Regions from separate parts of the Aminobacter sp. SR38 genome, predicted to be linked through region 1. Evidence: predicted binding sites of a transcription regulator. Region 1 holds the regulator's gene; the other holds the start of a gene.
What was found. Region 1 encodes HrcA, which represses chaperone genes, less so after heat shock. Its sites were predicted from a motif close to GTTAGCACTCNCNNNNNGNGAGTGCTAAC; they were not measured.
Positions count from the first base shown of each region.

Region 1 (7,583 bases):
TTGTCTTGCCCGAGCCGTTGGGCCCGAGGAAGCCGACGATCTCGCCTTCGGCGACGGTCATGGTGACATGGTCGACGACGGTCTTGTCGCCGAAGCGCTTGACGAGGTTGGTGACTTCGATGGCGTTCATGGGTGCCGTAGCCAAGGCAGTAAGTGAATAGGGCAACAGGGCTGCAACGCGCCTGGCCTGCCCTACTGCCTTACTCCCCTGCTCCCTTCTCCAGTGCCACATCGACGATCTGGCCCGGCTGCAGCGCCGAATTGGCGTCTTCAGGGCGCGCCTCGACGAGGTAGACGAGCTTCTGCCGGTTCTCGAGCGAGTAGATGACCGGCGGGGTGAATTCGGGATCGGGCGAGACGTAGCTGACCTTGGCGGTGAGCCCGTCGGCGCAGCCGTCGCAGCGTACGGCAAGGCGGGTGCCGACATGAACGGAGGAAAACACGCTCTCCGGGATGAACAAGGTCAGCTTGACCGCGCCGTCGGGCAGCACCGACAGCACCGGCGAGGACGGGCCGGCGGTGTCGCCGGCATTGCGGATGACGTCGTCGATGCGGCCGGCGGCGGGTGCGGTCAGCGTGCGCTTGGACAGCCGCCACTCTGCCTGGCCTAGCGCTGAGCGGGCCTGCTCGACCTGCTTTTCGGCGGCCTTGATCACCTCGCTGCGGGCCGGCAGGCGGCCGACGGCGAGATTGGCTGTGGCCTGTCCAAAGGCCGCCTGGGCGACCTCGAGCTTGGTCGTCGCGTCGTCGAGCTGGGCCTGGGTGGCAATCGAACGTCGGGCGAGATCCTGGGTACGGGTCAGGCTGCGCTGGGCATCATCGGCCTGGGCCTGGCTGGAGCGCACGGCTGCCTCGAGGGCGGCGATCTCGTCGGGACGCTTGCCGATCTTGAGGTCGGCGAGCTGCGCCTCTGCCTGGGCAAGGGCTGCCTCGGCCTGGGTCACCGCGATCCTGGCGTCGCCGCTTTCCAGCGTGACGACGGGCTTGCCTGCCTCGACGCGGTCGCCGCGGCGAACGGAGACGGTTTCAACCTGCGCCACCTCGATGGGAGCGAGCTGGACATAGTCGCCCTCGACATAACCGACGGCCAGAGGTGCCGGGCCGGCACAGGCCGAAAACAGCTGTGCGGCGAAGGGTATAGAACACAGAACACTCATGGCTTTCCTGCCTTTCGCACAGCGATGATGGCTGCGACGTTTTCCCTGGCGATGCCGATGACCTTGCCGACTTCGGCGGGGCCGATGTCGACCCAGCCCATCCGGCGCAGGACCGCGGCGCGGGCGATGCGGAAGTAGACGACCTGGCCGATCATCATGAAGACACTGATCCTGACGCGCTCACTCTCGGCCTCCTCGCCGGTGGCGGCGGCCCAGAGGTGACACAGCCTGCGGTGCACCGGCTCAAACACGCCGGTGTAGATACGGTCGAGCGCATCGGTCGGCGTCGACAGCTCGCGCAGCACGAACTGGACGATCTCGCCAGCCTCGGGGCGGGCGACCATGAAACCGACCATGCGCTCCACCGCCGCCTCGATCTGGGACTCGGCCTCTTCGGCGGAGACTACTTGCGGCTGGGCCAGCCCGGTATTGCCGAGCGCCTGGCTGGCGATCGCCTGGATGGTCGCCACGACATGGTCGGCTGCGGCCAGCCTCAGCCCTTCCTTGCCGCCGAAATGATAGGCGATCGAGCCAATATTGGCATTGGCTGCGGTGGCTATCTCGCGCGTCGAGGTGCCGTCGAAGCCCTGGCGGCCAAACAGTTTCAGGGCAGCCATCACCAGGGCCAGGCGGGTGGCGTCGGCTGCGGAGGGATATTGCGGGGTTTGTGTCTTGCTCATTTCGGCGATTTAATCAATCGATTGATTAAAGTCAAATGAAATGTTGCGCCGGCTGCCGGGCCGCGCTTTATTGGCGCCCATGGCCAAGGAAGTCGAACGCAAGTTCCTCGTGAACGGACAGGAGTGGCGAAGCCTTGTCGAAGGCAGGATCCGCATCCGCCAGTTCTATCTCGCCTCGAATACGGGCCGCTCCGTGCGGCTGCGCATCTCCGATGGCGAAGTGGCGACGCTGACGCTGAAATTCGGCTCCAGGGGTCGCGTGCGCGACGAATTCGAGTATCAGGTGCCCCTCGCCGAGGCCGAGGAGATGATGGATTTTGCCATCGGCCGTGTCATCGAGAAGACACGTCACCATGTTAGCCATCGTGGCCGCCTCTATGAGATCGACGTTTTCGGAGGCGAACTGAGGGGGCTGATCATCGCGGAACTCGAGACGCCGGAGGATGTTCCGGCATCCGAACTACCGGCTTGGCTCGGCCGCGAGGTGACCGGCGATCCGCGCTACTACAATGCGTCGCTCGCCCACAGCGACGACGTCCCGGAGGCCGTTGCATGAGCTTTCGCATCGATCCGCGCCTGGCGCTTACCGGCGAGGTCCGCCGTATCGCCGGCGAAGAGATCGAGAAGATCGCCGCCCATCTGGTCACCGCCCGCGACAATCCCGACAAGGCGCTGCACAAGGCGCGCAGGCGGCTCAAGGCGCTGCGCGCGCTGCTGCACCTGGTGTGGCCGGGCGACGAGGCCTTCTGCCGCGCGGAGAACGACCGCTACCGCGCCATCTCGGCCTCGATCGCGGCACCACGGCAGGCGACCGCGCTGATCGAAACCATCGACCGGCTGGCTGAGGATTTCGCCGAGTACGCTGCAGACGCCGGGCTGATTGCAATCCGCGCCATGCTGGTGCGCCATCGCGCGCAGGGAGCCCATGGCGATGCAGGCCTGGACGCCGTACTCGACACGGCAATCGGCGAATGCCAGACAGGTTTCGAAGCGCTGCAGTCCCTCGCTCTGCCCGACCTGCCGGAGAATGCCGCCGACGTCCTGGCCGACGGCGCCTTGGCGACGCTGAGGCGGGCGCGCAAGGCGCTGCAGCAATCCCGCGAGCGCGGCAAAGCGGATGATTTTCATGAGCTGCGCAAGGCGGTGAAGCGGCATGCCGCACACCTGTCCCTGCTGCGCAAGCTGTGGCCCTCGCCGGTCAAGCCGCGCCGCGAGCGCGTCGAAGCGCTCGGCGAAAGCCTGGGCGAGTTGCACGACGTGTTCGTTATGCGCCAGCTGATCGAGGCCGGCGAAAAGCCATTCGACGGCCTGGAACCGAAACAGCTGGTCAGGCTGCTCAAGCGCTCGGAGAAAGCGCTGCGCAAGCTGTGCCTCGCTGACGCCGCCGAACTGTTCGAGGACAAGCCACGGCGTGCGGTGCGCAGGCTGGCCAAGAAGGTCCGCGACGACCTCGGCGGAACCGTGGCGGAAACTGAAGCCGACTAGCTGTTTGCCCCGCTGGCATCGCCGGCCCGGCTCATGTTACGTCCTGTGCGTCATGACGCAAAAGACCGACACCCTGCTCGACCGTCTCGGCCGCTGGCTCGCCTCCCGGCTGCAGGTCGAATCCTCCGGCTACGAGCCTTACACACCTTCCGACCCGGACACGCTGCGGCGAACGCTGGAGCCCGGCGACATCCTTCTGATCGAAGGCAACCAGCGCATTTCGGCCGTCATCAAGTATCTGACGCAGTCGACCTGGTCGCATTCTGCACTCTATATCGGCGACGCGCTGCCAGAGCCGACGGACGGATCGGAGCGGCCGCGGCTGATCGAGGTCAATCTCGGAGAAGGCTGCGTTGCCGTGCCGCTGTCGAAATACCGCACCTACAACACCCGCATCTGCCGGGCCAACGGCCTGTCACCGGAGGATCGCGACCATGTCGTCAGGTTCATGGTGCAAAGGCTCGGGCTGAAATACGACCTCAAGAACATCACCGACATGCTGCGCTACTTCATTCCGCGGCCGCCGGTGCCCGTGCGCTGGCGCCGCCGCATGCTGGCCTTCGGTTCCGGCGACCCGACACGCGCCATCTGCTCGACGATGATCGCGCAGGCCTATGGTGAGATCCGCTATCCAATCCTGCCCGAGATCACCCGCGCCCCCGGCCGCGCTTCGGCGCAGTCGACCTACATGCGCCAGGAGATCATGCACATCCGCCACCACTCGCTCTACACGCCGCGCGACTTCGACCTGTCGCCCTATTTCCGCATCGTCAAACCAACGCTGGAATATGGCTTCGACTACCGGCAGGTGACATGGGGCGAGCAGGACAAGGCCAGCAAAGGGGCGTGATCGCCCGACTGCTCATTCTTCCTGTTCGGAAAAATCGTCATCGAGGCGCTTTTCAAGGTCGACGAGGTCCTTGGGCAGCGGCAGGCCCTGGGCGCGCAACTCGGAGAGCTTCTCGCGCAGCTGTTCCTGCAACTCGTGTGAATCCTCGGGCTGGTTGACCATTTCCTGGAGCAGCACGGCTATCTGGGCCTTGATCTGTTCGAGTGCCATGGTCCGGTTCTCCGCAGTTTCAGCTCACCTCAGCATGCGCGAAATCAGCTGCGCCGTATAGTCGACCATCGGCACGATGCGGGCATAATTGAGCCGGGTCGGTCCGATGACGCCGAGCGCGCCGACCACGCGAGCGTCCTTGTCACGATAGGGCGCGACGACCAGCGACGAGCCGGACAGCGAAAACAGCCGGTTTTCCGAGCCGATGAAGATGCGCACGCCCGAGCCTTCCTCGGCGAGGTCGAGCAACTGGATCAGCCCGTCCTGGGTTTCCATGTCCTCGAACAGGTGCTTGAGCAGTTCGATGTCGGCCTGGGCGGTGACGTTTTCGAGCAGATTGGCGCGGCCGCGCACGATCAGGCGCGCCGGCAGGCCGCTCTCGGCGCCGGCCCAGACGGCGAGACCCTTTTCGACGAGGTCCTGCGACAGCGTGTCGAGGGCTGCCTTGGTCTCGTCCTTGATACGGGCGATCTCCAGCCGGGCCTCGGCAAGGGTACGGCCTCGAATATGGGCATTCAGGAAGTTCGACGCTTCGTGCAGTTGCGAGACGGTGACGCCGAGCGGCAGCTCGACGACACGGTTCTCGACATCGCCATTCTGCGACACCAGCACGGCGAGCGCCTTGGTCGGTTCGAGCTGGATGAACTCGATGTGCTTGAGCGCGACCTCGTTCTTGGCGGCGAGGACGAGGCCTGCGCCGCGCGACATGCCCGACAGCATCTGGCTCGCCTCGGTCAGCATATGCTCCAGCGTGGCGCCCTCGCCCGAAGCCTTGACCTGCGCCTCGATCGTCCGGCGTTCGTCGTCAGGCAGATCGCCAAGCTCCATGAAGGCGTCGACGAAGAACCTGAGCCCCTTTTGCGTCGGCAGGCGGCCGGCGGAGATGTGCGGCGCGTAGACGAGGCCGAGCTGCTCGAGATCGCTCATCACGTTGCGGACGGTCGCCGGCGACAGCGACGACGGCAGCATGCGCGACAGGTTACGCGAGCCCACGGGCTCGCCATCCCTGAGATAGGAATCGACGATGCGCCGGAAGATGTCACGCGACCGCATATCGAGCGATTGCAGCGTGGGATCGGGTACCGCTTTGGTCATCTGCTTCATGGTCTCCGTCCAAAATGATATAGACCGCATGGCCGCGAACACAACAGCTCCAGCCACGGAACCGGTTTTCCTTTGCGCTGGTCCGGCCATGGGGCTACAAGCCGGCAACAATTTCCGATTTCGCCATAGAAAGTAGCCGTATGCGCCCCTCCAAACGCCAGTTCGACGAAATGCGCGCCATCTCCTTCGAGCGCAACATCTCCAAGCACGCCGAAGGCTCGTGCCTGGTCAAGTTCGGCGACACCCATGTGCTGTGCACGGCGAGCCTTGAAGAGAAGGTGCCGGGCTGGATGCGCAACACCGGCAAGGGCTGGGTGACGGCCGAGTACGGCATGCTGCCGCGCTCGACCGGCGAACGCATGCGCCGCGAAGCCTCTTCCGGCAAGCAGGGCGGCCGCACGCTGGAAATCCAGCGCCTGATCGGCCGCTCGCTGCGGGCCGTGGTAGACATGCAGGCGCTCGGCGAGCGCCAGATCACCGTCGACTGCGACGTCATCCAGGCCGATGGCGGCACCCGCACGGCCTCGATCACCGGCGCGTGGATCGCGCTGTACGATTGCCTGCGCTGGATGGAAGCGCGCCAGATGGTCAGCATCGACAAGGTGCTGAAGGACCATGTCGCGGCGATCTCCTGCGGTATCCATGATGGGCAGCCGGTCATCGACCTCGACTATCTCGAGGATTCCTCGGCCGGCACCGACGCCAATTTCGTCATGACCGGCAAGGGCGGCATCGTCGAGATCCAGGGCACCGCCGAAGGTACGCCGTTCTCGGAGGAAGAGTTCCTGCAGCTGATGGGCCTCGCCCGCAAGGGCATTGCGCGTCTGGTCGACCTGCAGAAGATGGCGGTGGGCTGAGGCTCTCGCCATGCAGCCCTCGGCGATCCTCGAATCCGCGCTCTATGTCACCGACCTCGATGCCGCAGAAAACTTCTACGGCGAGGTGATGGGGCTGGAGCGGATCGCCAAGGTGCCGGGGCGGCATGTGTTCTTCCGCTGCGGCCAGGGCGTGCTTCTGCTCTTTTACGCCGAGGCGACGCGGCAGCCACCGAAGCCCGATGCCAGGCTGCCGGTGCCGCCGCATGGTACGTCAGGCCCGGGGCATCTGTGCTTTGCCGGCACGGCCGAAGAAGTCGAGGACTGGAAGACGCGGCTCGAAGGCGAGGGTATAGCCATCGAAGCCGATTTCGAATGGCCCAATGGCGGCCGTTCCATCTATTTCCGCGATCCCAGTGGCAATTCGCTCGAGATCGCCGAGCCGAAACTATGGGGCCTTTGATGCGCAAGCTTGCCGACAATGAGATCGTGATCGCCAGCCACAATGCCGGCAAATTGCGCGAATTCGCCGACCTGATGGCGCCGTTCGGCATCGGGGCCAAGTCGGCCAAGGAATACGGCCTGCCCGAACCCGACGAGACTGGCACGACCTTCGAGGAAAACGCCTACATCAAGGCGCTGGCCGCAGCGACCGCGACCGGCCTGCCGGCCATGTCTGACGATTCAGGGCTGGTGGTCGACGCGCTCGACGGCGCACCCGGTGTCTATACCGCCAACTGGGCCGAAAAGCCGGATGGCACGCGCGACTTTGCCATGGCAATGCAGCGCACCGAGGACGCCCTGCAGGAGCGCGGTGCCAAGGCCGTCGCGCAGCGCACCGGCCGCTTCGTTGCCGTCATCTGCCTGGCATGGCCGGACGGACACGCCGAGTATTTCCGTGGCGAAGCCGAGGGCAATCTCGTCTGGCCGCCGCGCGGCGAAAAAGGCTTTGGCTACGACCCGGTATTCCTGCCCAAGGGCTTCGACAAGACCTTCGGCGAGATGAGCGCCGACGAAAAGCACGGCTGGAAGCCGGGCCAGGCCGACGCACTGTCGCACCGGGCCCGCGCCTTCCAGAAGTTCGCCCGTGCCATGCTCGGTTCGGCCTGATGGCATTTGCGTCGCTCAGCCGCGACCCCGGCTTCGGCGTCTATGTGCACTGGCCGTTCTGCGCGGCCAAATGCCCTTATTGCGACTTCAACAGCCATGTCCGCCACCAGCCGGTGGACCAGGAGCGCTTTGCCCGCGCCTTTTCGACGGAATTGGCAAACATGCGCGCCCG
Region 1 covers NZ_CP062112.1:2,279,159-2,286,741, forward strand. Annotated here, with positions in the region: gene IG197_RS11160 (ABC transporter ATP-binding protein) at 1-130, opposite strand, end outside; gene IG197_RS11165 (HlyD family secretion protein) at 201-1,157, opposite strand; gene IG197_RS11170 (DUF1956 domain-containing protein) at 1,154-1,837, opposite strand; gene IG197_RS11175 (CYTH domain-containing protein) at 1,917-2,393, shown strand; gene IG197_RS11180 (CHAD domain-containing protein) at 2,390-3,322, shown strand; gene IG197_RS11185 (YiiX/YebB-like N1pC/P60 family cysteine hydrolase) at 3,375-4,172, shown strand; gene IG197_RS11190 (hypothetical protein) at 4,185-4,382, opposite strand; gene hrcA (heat-inducible transcriptional repressor HrcA) at 4,407-5,477, opposite strand; gene rph (ribonuclease PH) at 5,627-6,343, shown strand; gene IG197_RS11205 (VOC family protein) at 6,354-6,764, shown strand; gene rdgB (RdgB/HAM1 family non-canonical purine NTP pyrophosphatase) at 6,764-7,411, shown strand; gene hemW (radical SAM family heme chaperone HemW) at 7,411-7,583, shown strand, end outside.

Region 2 (7,583 bases), 1.4 Mb from region 1:
TCGTCTGCATCGCCATGTTCAGCCCGAGCATCGGCAGGAAGGCAAAGGTCATGATGCGGGTGATGATGCCATAGGCGGCGACGGTTGCCGCATAGGCCTCGCCTTCCCAGAGCTGGGTCGAATAGATGACCGTGGCGGCGAGCAGCGAGATGCCGATGAAGCTCAGGCTCTGCGGCGCCCCAAGCGACAGCAATGGCCGCCAGGCGGCGGTCCAGCGCATCGACGGGACCGCTGCGTATTGCAGCACCGTGCCGGCGCGCAGCCGGTAGACGACGACGAACCCAACGGCCATCGCCTGGGCCAGCACGGTGCCAAGGGCCGAGCCTGAAACCCCATAGTCGAAGCCGACGATGAGCACGTAGTTCAGGCCGGCATTGCCGACCGAGGTCAAAAGGTTGGCCGCGGCGACGATGCCGAGGCGGCCTTCGCAGCGCAGCCCGTCGCCGTTGAGCGACAGCGCAAACATCACAGGCGCACCCCAGATCAGGATGGAGATGTAGCCGTAGCCCATCTCGGCGAGCGGGCGCGACCCGTTGGCAAGCCGCAAGGCCAGCTCCTTGCCGCCGAGCAGGAAGGCAGCGATCGCCAGTGCGCAGACGAGCAGGGCAAGGCCGTGCGCATCGAGGAAGGTCGCCCGCGCCTTGTCGCGCTCGCCGGCGCCGAGCAGGCGGGCGAGCTGGCTCGCCATGCCGCTCGCCACCAGCGTCGAAAGCGCCACAAGCAGCATGAAGGCCGGGAACATCAGGGTCACGGCGGCGAGCGCGTCCGGCCCGACATATTCGCCGAGGAAATAGGCATCGACGATGGCGAGCAGGCCGTTGGTGGCCATGATCAGGATGATCGGTGCCGCCGTCCTGAGGAACAGGCCGGGCAAGGGGGCATGCAGAAAGGCATTCGCGCCTCGAGCGTCGGGGGAGGTCATCTCGTCGTCTCCGATAGCGCATCAAACGGAGATCAAATGGGGCCCGCATTGCCATTGGTCTGATGCGTCGGTTTCGACTGACACAGTGAAGGCTTTACCGTGCTTGCGCTGCGGGCGGCGGGCCCTTCATGCCCTGGGCGCTGACTAGGCCCGCAGATGGCGGCTGTCAATCTCGGCGGCGGGCGCGCCCGACAGCACGGCCGTCTGGCGCGGCGCGGTTGCCTCAGGCCATGCCGGGCACCTCCGACAGCTCGAAATAGACCGGAAGTCCACGTTCCCGGGCGAGCCGCACGTCCTCATCGGCGCCCTTGGAAGTGCCGGGCAGCCGCAGCACGGCGTCGCAATGATGCAGCAGCCGGTCGGCGACCGGATAGGCGAACTCGTCATAGAGCGGGTCGCCGGCGCCTTGCGAGCCGACCTGCCGCCCGAGCGGCAGCGCCACCCATTCGCCGATGACAGGCAGGTGGCCGGCGCGGAACAGCGGAACGGCGACGCTTTCGAGGCGGCTCAGATTCTCCGCCATCTTGACCGGGTCGTCGCCGGTGCCGGAGCGATAGGGGCCGGCAATCAGGATGAGCAGCGGTTTTCCAGGGGTGTTCATGATATCTCCAGATATTGCACGAATCTGCACGAAATAAATATCGCTTCATGCATCATCGTGCAATATCGTGTGGCATCACTGAATTGACGGAGTCGTTCGAAGTGCTCACCAGCCAACGCAAACGCCTGATCCTCGATCGCCTCGCCCGGGACGGGCAGGTCGTCGCCAAGCAGCTCAGCCACGAACTCGCTTTGTCGGAAGACACCATCCGGCGCGACCTCAGGGAGCTGGCGGCGGACGGCCTGCTATTGCGCGTGCATGGGGGCGCGCTGCCGGTGTCGCCGACGGCGGTGCCGATCGCCGAACGGCGAGAGATCGCAACCGCTGCCAAGTCGGCGCTTGGCAAGGCCGGTGCTGCGATGATCCGGGACGGCATGACGGTCGTCCTCGACGGCGGCACCTCCAATCTGGAGATCATCCGCCACCTTCCGGTGCAGGCCCGCTGCACCGTCATCACCCACAGCCCGACAATTGCGGTGGCGCTGGAGGACAGGCCAGAAGTCGACGTCGTCATCATCGGCGGCAAACTCTTCCGTCACTCGATGGTGTCGGTCGGCGCGCTGGCGGCCGAAGCGATTGCGCGCATCCGCGCCGATCTTTTCTTCCTTGGCGTCACCGGCGTCCATGCCGGCGAGGGGCTGACGACGGGCGACATGGAAGAGGCGGCGATCAAAAGGCAGCTGATGTCAGCATCGGCCGAGACGGCAGTGCTGGCGACAAGCGACAAGCTTGGCGCGGTGTCGCCGTTCCGCATCGGTGGCATCGGCGAGATTTCGACGCTGATCGTCGAGGGTGAAATTGCCGATGAGCGCGTGGCCATCTTCGCGGACACCGGCGTTTCGGTCCTGCGCGCCGAGTAGAATCCGCGGCCTCGGGCCGAAGCCTGATACGAGGGTACAAAACGAAAAAGGGCGCCCGAAGGCGCCCTTTCCGTAAGCTTCTGGAGCTGGACTTCTTAGAAGTCCATGCCGCCCATGCCGCCCATGCCGCCGCCAGGCATACCGCCCGGCATGCCGCCGGCCGAGTCCTTCTTCGGGGCTTCAGCGATCATGGCTTCGGTGGTGACCAGCAGGCCGGCAACCGAAGCTGCGTCCTGCAGGGCCGTACGAACGACCTTGACCGGGTCGACGATGCCGAAAGCGATCATGTCGCCATATTCGCCGGTCTGGGCGTTGTAGCCGAAGGTAGCCGTCTTGTTCTCGAGGATCTTGCCGGCAACGATCGAAGCTTCCGCACCTGCGTTCGAGGCGATCTGGCGGGCCGGAGCCTGCAGAGCGCGACGGACGATGTTGATGCCGGCAGCCTGGTCCGAGTTCTCGCCGACAGCCTTGATGGCGAGCGACGAACGCAGCAGGGCAACGCCACCGCCAGGAACGATGCCTTCTTCGACAGCGGCGCGGGTTGCGTTCAGCGCGTCGTCGACGCGGTCCTTGCGCTCCTTGACCTCGATCTCGGTCGCACCGCCGACGCGGATGACGGCAACGCCGCCTGCCAGCTTGGCGAGACGTTCCTGCAGCTTCTCCTTGTCGTAGTCCGACGTGGTCTCTTCGATCTGCTGCTTGATCTGGGCGACGCGGCCCTGGATCTCGGCCTTCTTGCCGGCGCCGTCGACGATGGTGGTGTTCTCCTTGGAGATCGACACCTTCTTGGCGCGGCCGAGCATGTTGAGGCCGACGTTCTCGAGCTTGATGCCGAGGTCTTCCGAGATGACCTGGCCACCGGTCAGGATGGCGATGTCTTCCAGCATGGCCTTGCGGCGATCGCCGAAGCCCGGAGCCTTGACGGCAGCGATCTTCAGGCCGCCACGCAGCTTGTTGACGACGAGCGTGGCCAGAGCCTCGCCTTCGACGTCTTCCGAGATGATGAGCAGCGGCTTCGAGGTCTGCACGACGGCCTCGAGGACCGGCAGCATGGCCTGGAGGTTCGACAGCTTCTTCTCGTGGAGGAGGATGTAAGCGTCTTCGAGGTCAGCAACCATCTTGTCCGGGTTGGTGACGAAGTAGGGGCTGAGGTAGCCGCGGTCGAACTGCATGCCTTCGACGACTTCCAGCTCGGTCTCGGCGGTCTTGGCTTCTTCAACCGTGATGACGCCTTCGTTGCCGACCTTCTGCATCGCCTCGGCGATCATCGAGCCGATTTCCTTCTCGCCGTTTGCCGAGATGGTGCCGACCTGGGCGACTTCTTCCGAAGTCTTGATCTTCTTCGAAGACTTGACGAGGTGGGTGACGACTTCAGCAACGGCGAGGTCGATGCCGCGCTTCAGGTCCATCGGGTTCATGCCGGCGGCAACGGCCTTGTGGCCTTCCTGAACGATGGCCTGGGCCAGAACGGTCGCGGTCGTGGTGCCGTCGCCGGCGATGTCGTTGGTCTTCGAAGCAACTTCGCGGACCATCTGGGCGCCCATGTTCTCGAACTTGTCTTCAAGCTCGATTTCCTTGGCGACGGTGACGCCGTCCTTGGTGATGCGCGGGGCGCCGAACGACTTGTCGATGACGACGTTGCGGCCCTTCGGACCGAGCGTCACCTTCACTGCGTCGGCGAGGATGTTGACACCGCGCAGCATGCGCTCGCGGGCGTCACGGGAGAACTTTACGTCTTTAGCAGCCATTTTAAGCTCCTCGATGGGCCTTTACGGCCCGAATTTCAGATTGGATGGTGCGGATGGGTGGCGATTAGCCGATGATGCCCATGATGTCGGATTCCTTCATGATCAGAAGGTCTTCGCCATTGAGCTTCACTTCGGTGCCCGACCACTTGCCGAACAGCACGCGGTCACCAGCCTTGACGTCCAGCGGGACGAGCTTGCCGGCTTCATCGCGCGCGCCGGAGCCGACGGCGACGATTTCGCCTTCCTGCGGCTTTTCCTTGGCCGTATCAGGGATGATGATCCCGCCGGCGGTCTTGGATTCGGATTCGACCCGGCGAACGACCACGCGGTCATGAAGCGGGCGGAACTTCGACTTTGCCATTTGAACTTCCTCGGTGAACTGTTGAGAACCCTCGGTCCGGCTGAACCGGACTTGGTTAGCACTCACTCCAGGCGAGTGCTAACGTGCCGCTGAGATAGTCCGCCACCCCTCGGCTGTCAAGGGAATGACAGCTTCGCGACAGCGAGTTTTTGGGGGTGTCAGGCGCGTGCCTGGGCAACGGCCTTGCGGAAGTCGTCTGAGGTCATGCCGCGCTTGTAGAGCGCCTTGCCGATCAGGAAGCCGGGCGTGCCCTGGAGCTGGAAGGCGCTGGCCTGTGCCGCATTGCGCTGAAGCACGCCGACAAGCACGTCCTGCCTGGCCTGGAGATCGCCGCGGGCGCGCTCGACATCGACGCCGGCCTCGCCAAGCAGATTGGCGGTGCTGCGGAATGTCAGTCGTTCGCGGGCGGTCATCAATGTCTGCACGGCATCGGCATAACGGCCCTGGCTGTTTGCGGCCAGGGTGAGCAGGGCGGCATTGCGCGAGACCTCGCCGAAGATCGGCCAGTCGCGCAGCACCAGGCGAATGCCCGTGTCTTCCTTCATCACCTCGGACAATTGCAGGAAGCTCAGCTTGCAATAGGGACACTGATAGTCGGTGAACTCGACCACCGTGACGTCGCCGTCGGGATTGCCGAGCACCGGGATATCGGGGTCGAAGGCGACGTCTTCGACGCTCGGCATCGGGTTGGCCCAGAGCGGCAGCGGCGCCAGCGCGCCAAGGCCCACAACGAGCTTGAGGATATGACGCCGGTTGGGCGAGGGGTCCGGCATGCGATCGATCCTGTTTTCCGTCGCAATCTCCTAGACGATGAGCGGGCATGATTAACAGTCGCCTAATCGCCGCGCCGGCACACGATGATGTGAATGCCGGGACGTGAATGCAGGTGTGCAATGCAAAAACGCCGCTTGAATGGTGAGCATGCTTATAATATATGCCGCTCATGAAAAACGAAGGCATCGACAGGCTGGGCTTCCTGATCCACGACGCGGCAAGGCTGGTGCGGCGCAGTTTCGAGCAGCGCGGCAGCGAATTCGGGCTGTCGGCGGCGCAATGGCGCCTGCTGGTCCGGCTGGTCAAGGAAGAGGGCGTGGCCCAGGCGCGGCTTGCCGAGCTCCTCGAAATCGAGCCGATCAGCGTCTCGCGACTGCTGGACCGGATGGAGGAGGGCGGCTGGATCGAGCGCCGCCAGGGCGCCAGCGACAGACGGGTGCGGATGATCTTTCCGACCGACAAGGCGCTGGAAGCCTTTTCCAAGGTCAAGGCGGTGGCCGGTGAAGTGTACGAGAAGGCGCTGGCAGGACTTTCCGATGAACAGCGCCTCGCCACGGTCCATGGCCTGCGCACCATTATCGACAACCTTTCCGCTGGCGAGCCCACGGATGCGAATTGTTTGAGAGAGACGAAGACATGAACGCGGTGGCGAAAGTGAACGAGAACAGCACAAAGGTCGAACTGGATGGTGCGGCCGCAACCCAGCTCCAGCCCGTGATCGCGGCACCTCAGCCTGCGCCGAAGAAGCGCGGTCGCGTCATGCTGATGGCGGCCTTGCCGCTCGCCCTGGTGGTCGGCGGCGGCTATTTCTGGGTCACCGGCGGCCGCTACCAGGAAACCGAAAACGCCAATCTGCGCCAGGCCAAGGTCAACATCGCCTCGGAAGCGGCCGGCCGCATCGTCAAGGTCGACGTGTCGGACAACACCACGGTCAAGGCAGGCGACGTCCTGTTCGAAGTCGATCCCGAGCCCTACAAGATCGCGCTGGCGCAGTCGGACGCATCCCTTGCCGCAGCCCGGCTCAATGTCGAGCAGTTGCGCGCCGCCTACAGCCAGGCGGTGGCCCAGGAACGGGTCGCGGCCAGCGGCCTCGACTATGCCCGGGCGCAGTTCGACCGCAGCAACGGCCTGGTCACCAAGGGCGTCAACACCAAGTCGTCGCTCGACGAGGCCCGCATGGACCTCGACAAGGCTGAGGAGCAGCACAGTGCGGCGGTGCAGGGCATCGCCAGCGCCAAGGCGGCGCTTGGCGGCAATCCCGACATCGAGACCGACAAGCACCCGACGGTTCTGTCGGCGCTTGCCGCACGCGACAAGGCCGCCTTCAACCTGGCCCAGACGACGGTCCGCGCCCCCGCCGACGGCGTGGTCTCGCAGGCCGCGTCCTTCAAGGTCGGCCAGTTCGTCGGCACCGGCACCGCCTTGTTCAGCCTCGTCGAGACGGGCGACACCTGGATCGAGGCGAATTTCAAGGAAACGCAGCTGACCCACATGAAGGCGGGCCAGGAAGCCGAGATCGTGCTCGACACCTATCCGGATCGCACCTTCCGCGGCACCGTCGAGGCGATCGGCGCCGGCACCGGCGCCGAGTTCTCGCTGCTGCCGGCCCAGAACGCCACCGGCAACTGGGTCAAGGTCACGCAGCGCATTCCGGTCAGGATCAAGGTCGACGCCACTGACGCCGGTCTCGCCATGCGCACCGGGATGAGCGCCACCGTGTCGATCGACACCGGCGTGTCGCGCGGCTTCGGCAGCATCTTCGGTCACGCGGTGGCGGCGGAATAGGCGCCGTCACCTCAATGTCTAAGTGAATTTTCGAAGTGGATCCGGTCGCGTTGATGCGGCCGGAACTCCGGCTTCTGGTCGCCGCTTGACGACCATCAGGTCCCAAGGGTTGGTCGAATGAGCCAGTCAGCAGCAAAATCCCTCACCGACGTGCCGCATCGCGGCCTGATCACCGTTGCCATCATGCTGGCGACGGTGATGCAGGTGCTCGACACCACCATTGCCAATGTCGCGCTGCCCTCGATGGTCGGCGATCTCGGCGCGTCCCAGGACACCATCAACTGGGTGCTGACCTCCTACATCGTCGCCGCCGCCATCATGACGCCGCTGACCGGCTGGATGTCGGACCGTTTCGGCCGCAAGGAGCTGTTCCTCGTCTCGGTCGTCGGCTTCACCATCATGTCGATGCTCTGCGGCGTCGCCTGGAGCCTGGAGACGATGGTGCTGTTTCGCGTCCTCCAGGGCGTGTTCGGCGCGGCCATCGTGCCGTTGAGCCAGACCTTCCTGCTCGACATCAATCCCAAGGAGCGCC
Region 2 covers NZ_CP062112.1:914,758-922,340, reverse strand. Annotated here, with positions in the region: gene IG197_RS04515 (MATE family efflux transporter) at 1-922, opposite strand, end outside; gene IG197_RS04510 (DUF4406 domain-containing protein) at 1,146-1,502, opposite strand; gene IG197_RS04505 (DeoR/GlpR family DNA-binding transcription regulator) at 1,625-2,383, shown strand; gene groL (chaperonin GroEL) at 2,479-4,131, opposite strand; gene groES (co-chaperone GroES) at 4,196-4,492, opposite strand; gene IG197_RS04490 (DsbA family protein) at 4,651-5,265, opposite strand; gene IG197_RS04485 (MarR family winged helix-turn-helix transcriptional regulator) at 5,436-5,906, shown strand; gene IG197_RS04480 (HlyD family secretion protein) at 5,903-7,051, shown strand; gene IG197_RS04475 (DHA2 family efflux MFS transporter permease subunit) at 7,169-7,583, shown strand, end outside.
Region 2: the regulator HrcA is predicted to act here: its motif matches at 4,547-4,575, upstream of groES (co-chaperone GroES).